3 regions of the Micromonospora sp. NPDC049900 genome follow, and region 2 is predicted to be linked to each of the others. Evidence: riboswitches for the same ligand, from Rfam matches in the RefSeq annotation. Region 2 holds a riboswitch; each other region holds the start of a gene.

Region 1 (3,202 bases), on a different contig from region 2:
GGAGATCTTCGCCGTGGCGGCGGCCGAGATCCGCCGGGCGTACCCGGACCTGGCCCTGCCCACCGCGGTCCGGACCACCGGGATCGACCCGGTGGAGCTGGTGGTGCCGGCGACGGAGTTGGAGACCAGCGTGCTGACCGCCGCGAGCACGCTGTTGGGCGAGGTCGAGGGCACCGTCGGGGTGATCACGCCGGTGCCGCGCCGGGACGAGGTCGCGGCCTGGCTGGGCGGGCTCGGCGGCGAGCGTCTCCAGGTGGTGACCAGCCTGGAGGCCAAGGGCATGGAGTACGACGGGGTGGTGCTGGTCGCCCCCGGCGAGATCCGTGCCGATCCCGGCTCCGGCGTGCGTACGCTCTACGTCGCCCTGTCCCGGGCCACCCAGCGGCTGACCACGGTCGACCTGACCGACTGAGCGCGCACATATAGCAATGTCGGCATAGCTCCGCCCCGGGTCGGACGCAGCGCGCAAGGTGTCTGCGTGGGCGCGGGCCACGACCACCACCACGCCGCGGTGTCGCACGCCGCACACCGCCACTCCGGCCGGCTGTGGGCGGCGTTCGTGCTGCTCACCACGCTGATGGTGGTGGAGGCGGTGACCGCCCTGCGGACCGGCTCGCTAGCCCTGCTCTCCGACGCCGGGCACATGTTCACCGACGTGCTCGGCATCGGGATGGCGCTCGCGGCTCTCACCGCCGCCCGGCGCGTGGACGCCCATCCGCAACGCACCTTCGGCCTCTATCGGTTGGAGGTGCTCGCCGCGTTGGCCAACGCGGTGCTGCTCGTCGGCGTCGCCGGTTACGTGCTGGTCGAGGCGGTACGCCGGTTCGGCGACCCGCCGCAGGTGCGGACCGGGCCGGTGCTGGTGGTGGCCACGCTCGGCCTGCTCGCCAACCTGGTCGCGTTCGCGCTGCTGCGTCCCGGGGCGCGGGAGAGCATCAACCTGCGCGGGGCGTACCTGGAGGTGCTGGCGGACCTGCTCGGCTCGCTGGGCGTGATCGCGGCGGCGGCGCTGACCGCGCTGACCGGATGGTGGTGGACGGACCCGCTGGTGGCGGTGGCGATCGGCGCGTTCATCCTGCCGCGCACCTGGCGTCTGGGCCGGGCGGCGGTCCGCATCCTGGTGCAGGCCGCCCCGGAGCACCTCCAGGTCACCGCCGTGCACGACCGGCTGGCCGCGGTGCCCGGCGTGGCCGACGTCCACGACCTGCACGTCTGGACGCTCACCTCCGGGATGGAGGTGGCCTCGGCCCACCTGGCCACGGCCGAGGGCGCCGAGGTCGGCGCGGTGCTCCGCGCGGCCCGGACGGCGCTGCGCGAGGACTTCGACATCACGCACGCGACGCTCCAGATCGAGCCCGCGACGAGTGCCGGTGCCTGCGGGACGGTGGAGTGGTAGCGGGACCAGTAGCGCGAAAGACAACAAAAATACCTTATGTCTGGTTTACTCGTGGTCAGGGGAACACCAGGAGTCACACCGGCTGCACGGTCCCCACCAGCACCGGTAGGCTCGGACCCGGTCTCCGCCAGGCGGCACTCGACGGTGCCGGCGGTGACCGCCGCCTAATCGCCCGCGAGGGCGAACCGGGGAACCATGTTCCAGGGGTGCATCCGCGTCCAGCGGTAGGGATCTTCCGTCCCGAACCCGTCAGCTAACCCGGTCGGCGGCTGACGGAAGGACATGTGCATGCCAGCAGTGGCAACCGTGAGACCGGCCGCCCGTACGGCGGCCCTGATCGCCGCGGGGCTCGCCCTCGCCCTGGGCGCCGCGCTCGCTCCGTTCAGCGCTGCCTCCGCGGCCCCCGGTGACGTCGGCGACGAGGGCGGCACACCGGCGCTACGCGCCCAGTTGGAGGCGGCCAGCAAGGGCTACCTCGACGCCAAGACCGCCCTGGACCGCTCGGTCGACCGGCAGAAGAAGCTCGCCGAGCAGCTCACCACGACCGAGGGCCAGCTCACCGAACGCAGCGCCAAGGTCGCCGAGATCGCCGCGCAGGCGTATCGCGGCGGTCGACTCGGTGCGGCGACGGCGCTGCTCAACAGCGGCTCCCCGGCCGGCTTCATGGACCGGGCGGCGGCACTGGACGCGGTGGCGGCCAACGAGGAACGCGCGCTGCGGGACCTGCGGGCCACCCGCGACGAGGTCGGCAGGACCAAGCAGGCCCTCGACGTCGAGGTGCAGGAGCAGCGCAAGCAGGTGGCCGTGATGGCCAAGCGCAAGGAGCAGGCCGAGCGCTCGCTGACCGTGGCCGAGGAACGCGCCGAGCGGGCCGAGCGGGCCGCGGCGCAGGAGCGGGCCAGCCGGACCCCGGCACGCAGCGGCGGTTCCAGCAGCCCCACGGCCAAGCCCGCGCCGCGCAACGCCAACGGCTCCTGGCCGGCCGAGTCGTGCAGCGTCAACGACCCCACCCCGGCCAACGGCTGCATCACCCCGCGCACCCTGCACGCGCTCAACCAGACCAAGGCGGCCGGCTTCACCAGGTACGTCTCCTGCTACCGCGCGGGCGGCTCGGGTGAGCACCCGAAGGGTCGGGCCTGCGACTTCGCGGCGCAGAAGAACGGCTTCGGCGGGGTCGCCACCGGCGGCGACCGGACGTACGGCAACAACCTGGCGGCGTTCTACGTCAACAACGCCGACCGTCTCGCCGTGCTCTACGTGATCTGGTACAAGCAGATCTGGCTGCCCAGCAGCGGCTGGCGCACGTACAGCGGCGCGCGTGGCGACCCGTCCAGCGACCACACCAACCACGTGCACCTGTCGGTGTACTGATCCACACGGCACGCCGGGTGGCCGCCCTCGTGAGGGACGGTCCACCCGGCGTCGTCGTTCCCGCACGCCGCCCCGGCCGTCCCGGACCGCCCCGCCCGTCGCCGCGCGCTCTCGGCCCACCTTGGTTACCGTCGACATCGAAGCGGACATTTCGTGGCGACCGGGAGGAACGGTTATGAGCGGACCGCAGTGGACCCAGTGCGACGGTGCGTCGTGAGCGCGCCGACCGGGCACGTGATGGTCTTCGCGCCGACGCCCCTGCTCACGGTCACGATCGACCAGCCCAACGACACGCCGGAACTGCACCTGCACCCCGGCGGCCAGGGGGTCTGGCAGGCCCGCATGGTGCTGTCGCACGGCATCGACGTGGTGCTCTGCACCGCCCTCGGCGGCGAGATCGGACAGGTGCTGGAGCCGTTGCTGGTCAGCGAGGGC
Region 2 (3,202 bases):
CGATCCGTGGCTACACCGCCAGCAAGGACCAACTGCTCGCCCGGCTGCGTCGTGTCGAGGGTCAGGTACGCGGCGTGGAGAAGATGGTCGACGAGGACCGCTACTGCATCGACGTGCTCACCCAGATCTCCGCGATCCAGGCCGCGCTGGACAAGGTCGCGCTCGGCCTGCTCGACGGGCACGCCCGGCACTGCATGCACGAGGGCGCCGCCGAGGGCCGCGCCGACGAGATGGCCTCCGAGATGATGGCCGCCGTCGGTCGCCTGATGAAGCGCGGCTGACCCGCCCCACCCGTACGCCCGGCCGGGTGTCGTCTCCCCGGCACCCGGCTTGCGACACACGCTCGCGACCTGCGTTCCGATGCCGATCTGGCTACCATTCGCCACGATGGCCAGCCGGACCCGCCCGCACGGTACGCAGCCATCCTGCCACGCTCGGGCCATTCCGGATGCCCGCCGCGGCGGCCTGTCGGCGTCGCTGAACCATCTCGACCGCCGGTACGTAGTTCGCCTTGGAATCGTTGGGAGACAATGAATGGGCGCCGACCACACCCGTTCCGCTCCGCCCACCCCACCCCGGGTGCGGCGGATCCTCATCGTGACGGTGGTCCCCCTCTTCCTCGTCACCCTGGTCGCCGCGCTCGTGCTCTGGCCCTCGGACCCACCCCGACCCGAGGCCGCCGACGACCTGCCCCGCTATCACGGCACGGTCACCCGGGTGGTGAACGAGCCCTGCCCACCGAACCCGGTCGTGCCCGAGGGCACCCCGACCACGGCCGGGCGGCAGTGCGGCACGGTGACCGTCCGGGTCGACAGCGGCCCGGACGAAGGTCAGGACGTGCAGACGCCGCTGCCGGACGGGCCGGGAGCGCCCTCGGTCAGCGTCGGCGACGCGATCATCCTGGTCTCCCTGATCGATCCCGAGGACCCCTCGATCAGCTCCTACAACATCGCCGAGCACCAGCGGGGCAAGCCGCTGATCTGGCTCGCGGTGCTGTTCGCCGCCGCCATCGTGGCCTTCGGACGGCTACGCGGCCTGGCCGCGCTGGGCGGCCTGGCGGCCAGTTTCGCCATCCTGATCACCTTCGTGCTGCCCGGCATCAGCGCCGGTCAGCCGCCGCTGGTGGTGGCCATCGTCGGCGCGGCACTGATCATGTTCGTGGTGCTGTACCTGACGCACGGCATCTCGGCACAGACCTCGGTGGCCGTCCTCGGCACCCTCGGCAGCCTGGTGCTCACCGGCCTGCTCGGGCTGGCTGCCACCCGGGCCACCCACCTGACCGGCTTCGGCAGCGAGGACGCCACCACGCTGTCCATGTTCCGGGGCGACGTCGACCTGCACGGCCTGCTGCTCGCCGGCATCATCATCGGCTCGCTCGGCGTGCTCGACGACGTCACGGTGACCCAGGCCGCCGCGGTGACCGAGCTGCGGCACGCCAATCCGGGTTTCACCCGCCGGGAGCTGTACCGGTCGGCGACCCGGGTCGGCCGGGCCCACATCGCCTCGGTGGTGAACACCATCGTGCTGGCGTACGCGGGCGCGTCGCTGCCGCTGCTGCTCCTGCTCACCGCCGACAGCCGCGCGCTCGGCCAGATCATCACCAGCGAGTTCCTCACCCAGGAGATCGTCCGCAGCGTGGTGGCCACGCTGGGGCTGGTCGCCGCCGTACCGCTGACGACCGCACTGGCCGCGCTGGTGGTCACCGCCGGGCGGCGGGACACGCCGGAACCCGGCGGCCCCGACGACGGGCCGGACGGCGACGGTCCCACTCCCCCGACTCCCCGGCCCGGCATCGACCGGACCGAGGCCCTGCACGCGCTGAGCACCGCGCGTGTGCGTGACACACCCCCCGCCACCGGATCGCGGTGGCCCGACCCGGACAGGAGCACGGACACCACATGGTGACACCCCGCAGCGTGACCGCCCCTGCCGACACGGTTCGTGCCCGTGTCGTTGGTCACTCATCGCGATTACGAAATGACGCATCTGGCCGGGTTCGGGGCGTAGAGACCGACATCGACCGTCGGGTAACCTCACTGCCGGTCACCGCCGAAGGCGCGCACCGGCGCCTGCGGTGCCACCGCCCAATCGCCGCGAGGCGAGCCGGGGACCCAGGTAGGTGGGGTGAATCCGCGTCAGCGGTAGGGGCCACTTCCGTTCCGAACCCGTCAGCTAACCCGGTCGGCGGTCGATGGAAGGGAAAGAAGTGACGGCACCCCTACGCCGCTGGATGACACCCGTGGTGGCCGTGTTCGCCGCGTTCGCCGTGTTCGCCGGCCCCCTGCCGGCCATGGCCGCGCCGAACCCACCCGCTCCGGCCGAGCACGACGACGACCCGCCGATGCTCAACGACCTGATCGAGTCGGCGAACCGCGACTTCTCCAAGGCCAAGAACCAACTGGACAAGTCCAAGAAGCGACAGCTCAAGCTCGACCTCGAACTGCGCCGCGCAGAGGCCGACCTGGAAGCGCTCAGGCCACAGGTCGCCGAGATCGCGACGCAGTCGTACCGGACCGGCCGGGTGGGCGCGATAGCGATGTTGTTGCAGAGCAACGCTCCGGACTCGTTCATGGACCGGGCCTCCGCCCTCGACGAGTTGAACCTGTTCAACGACAAGAAGTTGGGCGAGGTCAACACGGTCCGGGAGCGCGCCGACCGGGCCAAGCTCGCGTCCGACGCCGAGGTGCGCGAACAGCAGAAGCTGACCAACGACATGGCGCGCAAGAAGACCGAGGCGGAGAAGTCGCTCCGCCTGGTCGGTGGCGAGAGCCTGACCGGCGGCCTGGTGGCCGCGACCTCGCCGGTCGCCCGGGTGGCGCCGAACCGTGCCTCGGACGGGAGCTGGAAGCCGGAGTCGTGCAGCCAGAACGACCCAACCACGTCGGGCTGCATCACGCCGCGCACGCTGCACATGTACAAGGAGGTCAAGCGCGCCGGCTTCAACCGCTTCGTCGGCTGCTGGCGGCCCGGTGACAAGTTCGAGCACCCCAAGGGCCGGGCGTGTGACTGGTCGTTGCAGAACAGCGGGTTCAGCCCCTGGCACAACAACGACACCCGGATCTACGGCAACAACCTGGCGGCCTTCCTGGTCCGCAACGCCGACCGGCTCGGCATCTACTACGTGATCTGGAACCGGCAGATCTGGTTCCCGACCGAGAACCGGTGGCGGTCCTACAGCGGCCCGTCCAACCACACGGACCAC
Region 3 (3,202 bases), on a different contig from region 2:
GGCGCCCACGGTGCTCGCGCCCCACCCGGCGCCTGACCACTCGCGTCCCGCTGCGGCGCGTCGACCGACTCCGCCGCAGCCCGTCCCGGTGTTCCCGGGACCACTGCCCCCGCGATGCGTCCCCACCGCCCCGCCCGGCCCGTGGCACCCGCCACCGGCGACCGGGTCCGGCGGCCCGCTGTCAGCGCACCACAGCCCACGAGGTCCCGCCATGGAGAAGACCGTCCTCTACCAGTTCCTGATCGAGGTGCCCCGGGCCGCCGCCATCTGGTCGGTGCTGCTCGTGCTCGCGCTGGGCGTGCTCACCGCCATGGTCGCCCGGCCCGAATCGACCGGCGACGACACCGGCCCGGTCGACGACCCCGCCGAGGCCGAGGCGGCCGACCTGCGCCGCTACGCCGGTGAGGTGGCCGTGGCCGCCGCCGGGGCCGCGCAGAACGCGGCACGGCGTCGGGAGGCGTGGCACACCGCTCAGACCGCCCTCGACCGGTCCTGGGCCTCCTACGACGAGGCGGAGAGCCGGGCCCGGCGGCTCGCCGGGGTCACCGCGCTACCCGCGCCCCGCACCCCGCGCACCGCCAGTGAGTACGCCGCCCGGGAGCGCTGGCTGCACCACGCCGCGATGAAGGCGCACTGGCGCGGTGACCTGTCGGCGCGGCAGCTCACCGACGTGCTGGCCCGTCGGGCCGGCTGGGACGCGCGACTGCACCAGGTCGACCAGGAGGTCGTCCTGGCCCGCGTCGTCCGGGACAACCACCGGGCCGCGTACCGGGCCGCCGCCGAGCGGGAACGGGCCGCCTGGCGGGAGGCCGAGTTGGCCGGCGAAGCGGCCCGGGTGCTCTCCGCCGAGGCGTACGCCGCCGCGCAGCGCCTGCGGCCGAATCCGCTCCCGGCGCCCGCCGTCACCACCGTCGCGCGTCCGGCGGCGGCGGTCCTGCGGTGGCGTCCGGCGCGCGTGGGATGAACCGTCGGCCGGATAGTCCGGCCGGATCGGGTGAGCCCGGTCACACCTTCCGCCGGAACGGACACCGGAGCCGGATCCGACCGAGACGGGACGCGAAGCCCGGAGACATTGTCTGCGGGTGGTCCCCTTGTCACCGCCCGTTGCGTCGATCGCCATCGGTCCCGTTGCGCGACATCGATGACCGAACGCCCGAAAATTATCGATCTGGATCATGTTTACGCAGGTCAGGGCGGGTTGGCAGGGCAGTGACCGACCAGTAGTGTCGGCCCGTCCGATGCGGTACCCGATCGCAGGAGGCGACGCCGCATCGACCCGCCTAATCGTGGTCTCACGAACCGGGGACCCACCGCACCACTGGGGTGAATCCGCGAGCCTCGGCTCACGGTAGGGCCGTCTTCCCGCCCGAACCCGTCAGCTAACCCGGTCGGCGGTGTCGGAAGGAGCTTTCCACTCGTGCAGCCCCTCGTCGTACCCCCCTTGTTCCTCCACGGCACCGCGGTGCCCGCGCTCGCCGGGCCGTCGGCCACGAGCTGACTGCGGCCACCGCCCCCGCCCGCTAGCCCGGGCGCAGCCCCTCGCACGGTCGTCCCCGTACTCGGGTGGTCCTCGACAGGTCCTGTCGAGCTGACCGCCGGAGCGGTTCGCCGTGCCTCCCTGAGCCCCCGTGGAGGACTCCGTGAAGCAGACCGTCACGCGCCAGCTACGTCGGCTGGCCACCGAACGCCCCTACCAGGTCGTCGCCGCCTCGGCGGCCGCGCTGGCGCTGGCCACCGCTGCCGGTGCCGTACTCGTCGACACCTCCGACGCCCCGGCCACCGCGCACACCACGACCGCCGTCGCCGAGTTGCGTGGCGACACCGCGGTCTCCCGCGCCGACACCCGGGTGGAGTCGACCCCGTCGACCTCGCCCAGCAGCGCGGCCCCGAGCAGCGCCGCCCCGTCGCCGTCGCCCTCGCCGAAGACCACCTCGGCGGCCCCCTCGCCGGTGGCCAGCAGTGCGAAGGCCGCACCGAAGCCGCCGGCCCGGAAGGTCCTGGACTACGACTTCCAGGCCCAGACCACCGGCTACTACTGCGGTCCGGCCGCGGTACGCAACGCGCTCAGCGCCGCCGGTGTCGACCGTGACCAGGACACCCTGGCCGCGCAGCTCGGCACCACGTACGCCGGCACCAACTCGGCCCTGGACACCACCCGGGTGCTCAACGCCACCGTCAAGGGCGAGCCGTACTCGACCACGATGCTGCGGGGCGGTTCGGCCACCCCGGCCCAGATGGACCAGCTCCAGGCCGACGTGGTGGAGGCGATCACCGACGGGCGCGGTGTCGTGGTGAACGTGGCCGGCAGTGCCACCGACACCGACGGCGGCTGGCACTCCTTCCCCGGTGGCCACTACGTCGCCGTGGTGGGCTACGAGGACGACGGTCGCCTGGTCAAGATCGCCGACTCGGCCGACGCCTCGTACTACTCGTACTGGATGACCACCATCGACCTCGCCCACTGGGCCGCGACCCGCGGCTACTCCTCCTGAGATGTAAGGAAGGGTCCCCTGCTATCGCCTGGTGCATAGCAGGGGACCCTTCCTTACATCCGGGTCCGGGGTGGCAGACTTCGCGCATGAGCGAGGAGTCGGGCGGCCGGGCGGTGCTGGTGCTGCTGCACGGGATGGGTGCCACCGGCGACGTGTGGCTGCCCTGGGCGCCGCTGCTGGAACAACGGTGGCCGGGCCGTTGGTCCGCCCCGGACCTGGCCGGTCACGGCGGCGCGTCGCCGCTGCCGGAGTACTCGTTCACCGCCCTCGCCGACCGGGTCGCGGAGAGCCTCGCCCCGGACGACCGGATCGTCGTACTGGGACACTCGCTCGGCGGGGTGGTCGGGCTGGCGCTGGCCGCCGCCGATCGGGGCGTGCCGGTCGACGCGGTGGTGGGCCTCGGCATCAAGGCGGTGTGGTCCCCGGCGGAGCTGGCCCGCGCCGCCGATCTCGCCGCCCGGCCGGTCACCTGGTTCACCACCCGTGACGAGGCGGCCCGGCGGCATCTGCGTGTGTCCGGCCTGACCGGGCTGCTCAGCCCGGAGCGACCGGCGGTGGACGCCGGGCTGCGGCAGGTGGACGGGCGGTGGCGGCTGGCCATGGACCCGGCCGCCTTCGCCGTCGGCGAACCCGACCTGGCCGCCCTGCTGGCGGCGATCGACGTACCGGTCCTGCTGGCCCGGGGCGAACACGACGCGATGGTCACCGAC

The links. Region 2 has a riboswitch for cyclic di-AMP ahead of ACIBMZ_RS09995 (coiled-coil domain-containing protein). Riboswitches for the same ligand answer to the same signal wherever they lie in the genome.
Region 1: linked by a shared signal. The riboswitch ahead of ACIBMZ_RS13540 (coiled-coil domain-containing protein) and the one ahead of ACIBMZ_RS09995 (coiled-coil domain-containing protein) in region 2 are both predicted to bind cyclic di-AMP.
Region 3: linked by a shared signal. The riboswitch ahead of ACIBMZ_RS05390 (C39 family peptidase) and the one ahead of ACIBMZ_RS09995 (coiled-coil domain-containing protein) in region 2 are both predicted to bind cyclic di-AMP.

The regions. Positions count from the first base shown of each region.
Region 1 covers NZ_JBITKM010000004.1:416,117-419,318, forward strand. The annotation lists gene ACIBMZ_RS13530 (HelD family protein) at 1-412, shown strand, start outside; gene ACIBMZ_RS13535 (cation diffusion facilitator family transporter) at 479-1,396, shown strand; cyclic di-AMP (ydaO/yuaA leader) riboswitch at 1,548-1,680, shown strand; gene ACIBMZ_RS13540 (coiled-coil domain-containing protein) at 1,685-2,767, shown strand; gene ACIBMZ_RS13545 (PfkB family carbohydrate kinase) at 3,005-3,202, shown strand, end outside.
Region 2 covers NZ_JBITKM010000003.1:359,673-362,874, reverse strand. The annotation lists gene ACIBMZ_RS10005 (metal-sensitive transcriptional regulator) at 1-281, shown strand, start outside; gene ACIBMZ_RS10000 (YibE/F family protein) at 535-1,905, shown strand; cyclic di-AMP (ydaO/yuaA leader) riboswitch at 2,072-2,203, shown strand; gene ACIBMZ_RS09995 (coiled-coil domain-containing protein) at 2,207-3,202, shown strand, end outside.
Region 3 covers NZ_JBITKM010000002.1:192,369-195,570, reverse strand. The annotation lists gene ACIBMZ_RS05400 (hypothetical protein) at 1-36, shown strand, start outside; gene ACIBMZ_RS05395 (hypothetical protein) at 212-964, shown strand; cyclic di-AMP (ydaO/yuaA leader) riboswitch at 1,268-1,409, shown strand; gene ACIBMZ_RS05390 (C39 family peptidase) at 1,629-2,492, shown strand; gene ACIBMZ_RS05385 (alpha/beta fold hydrolase) at 2,579-3,202, shown strand, end outside.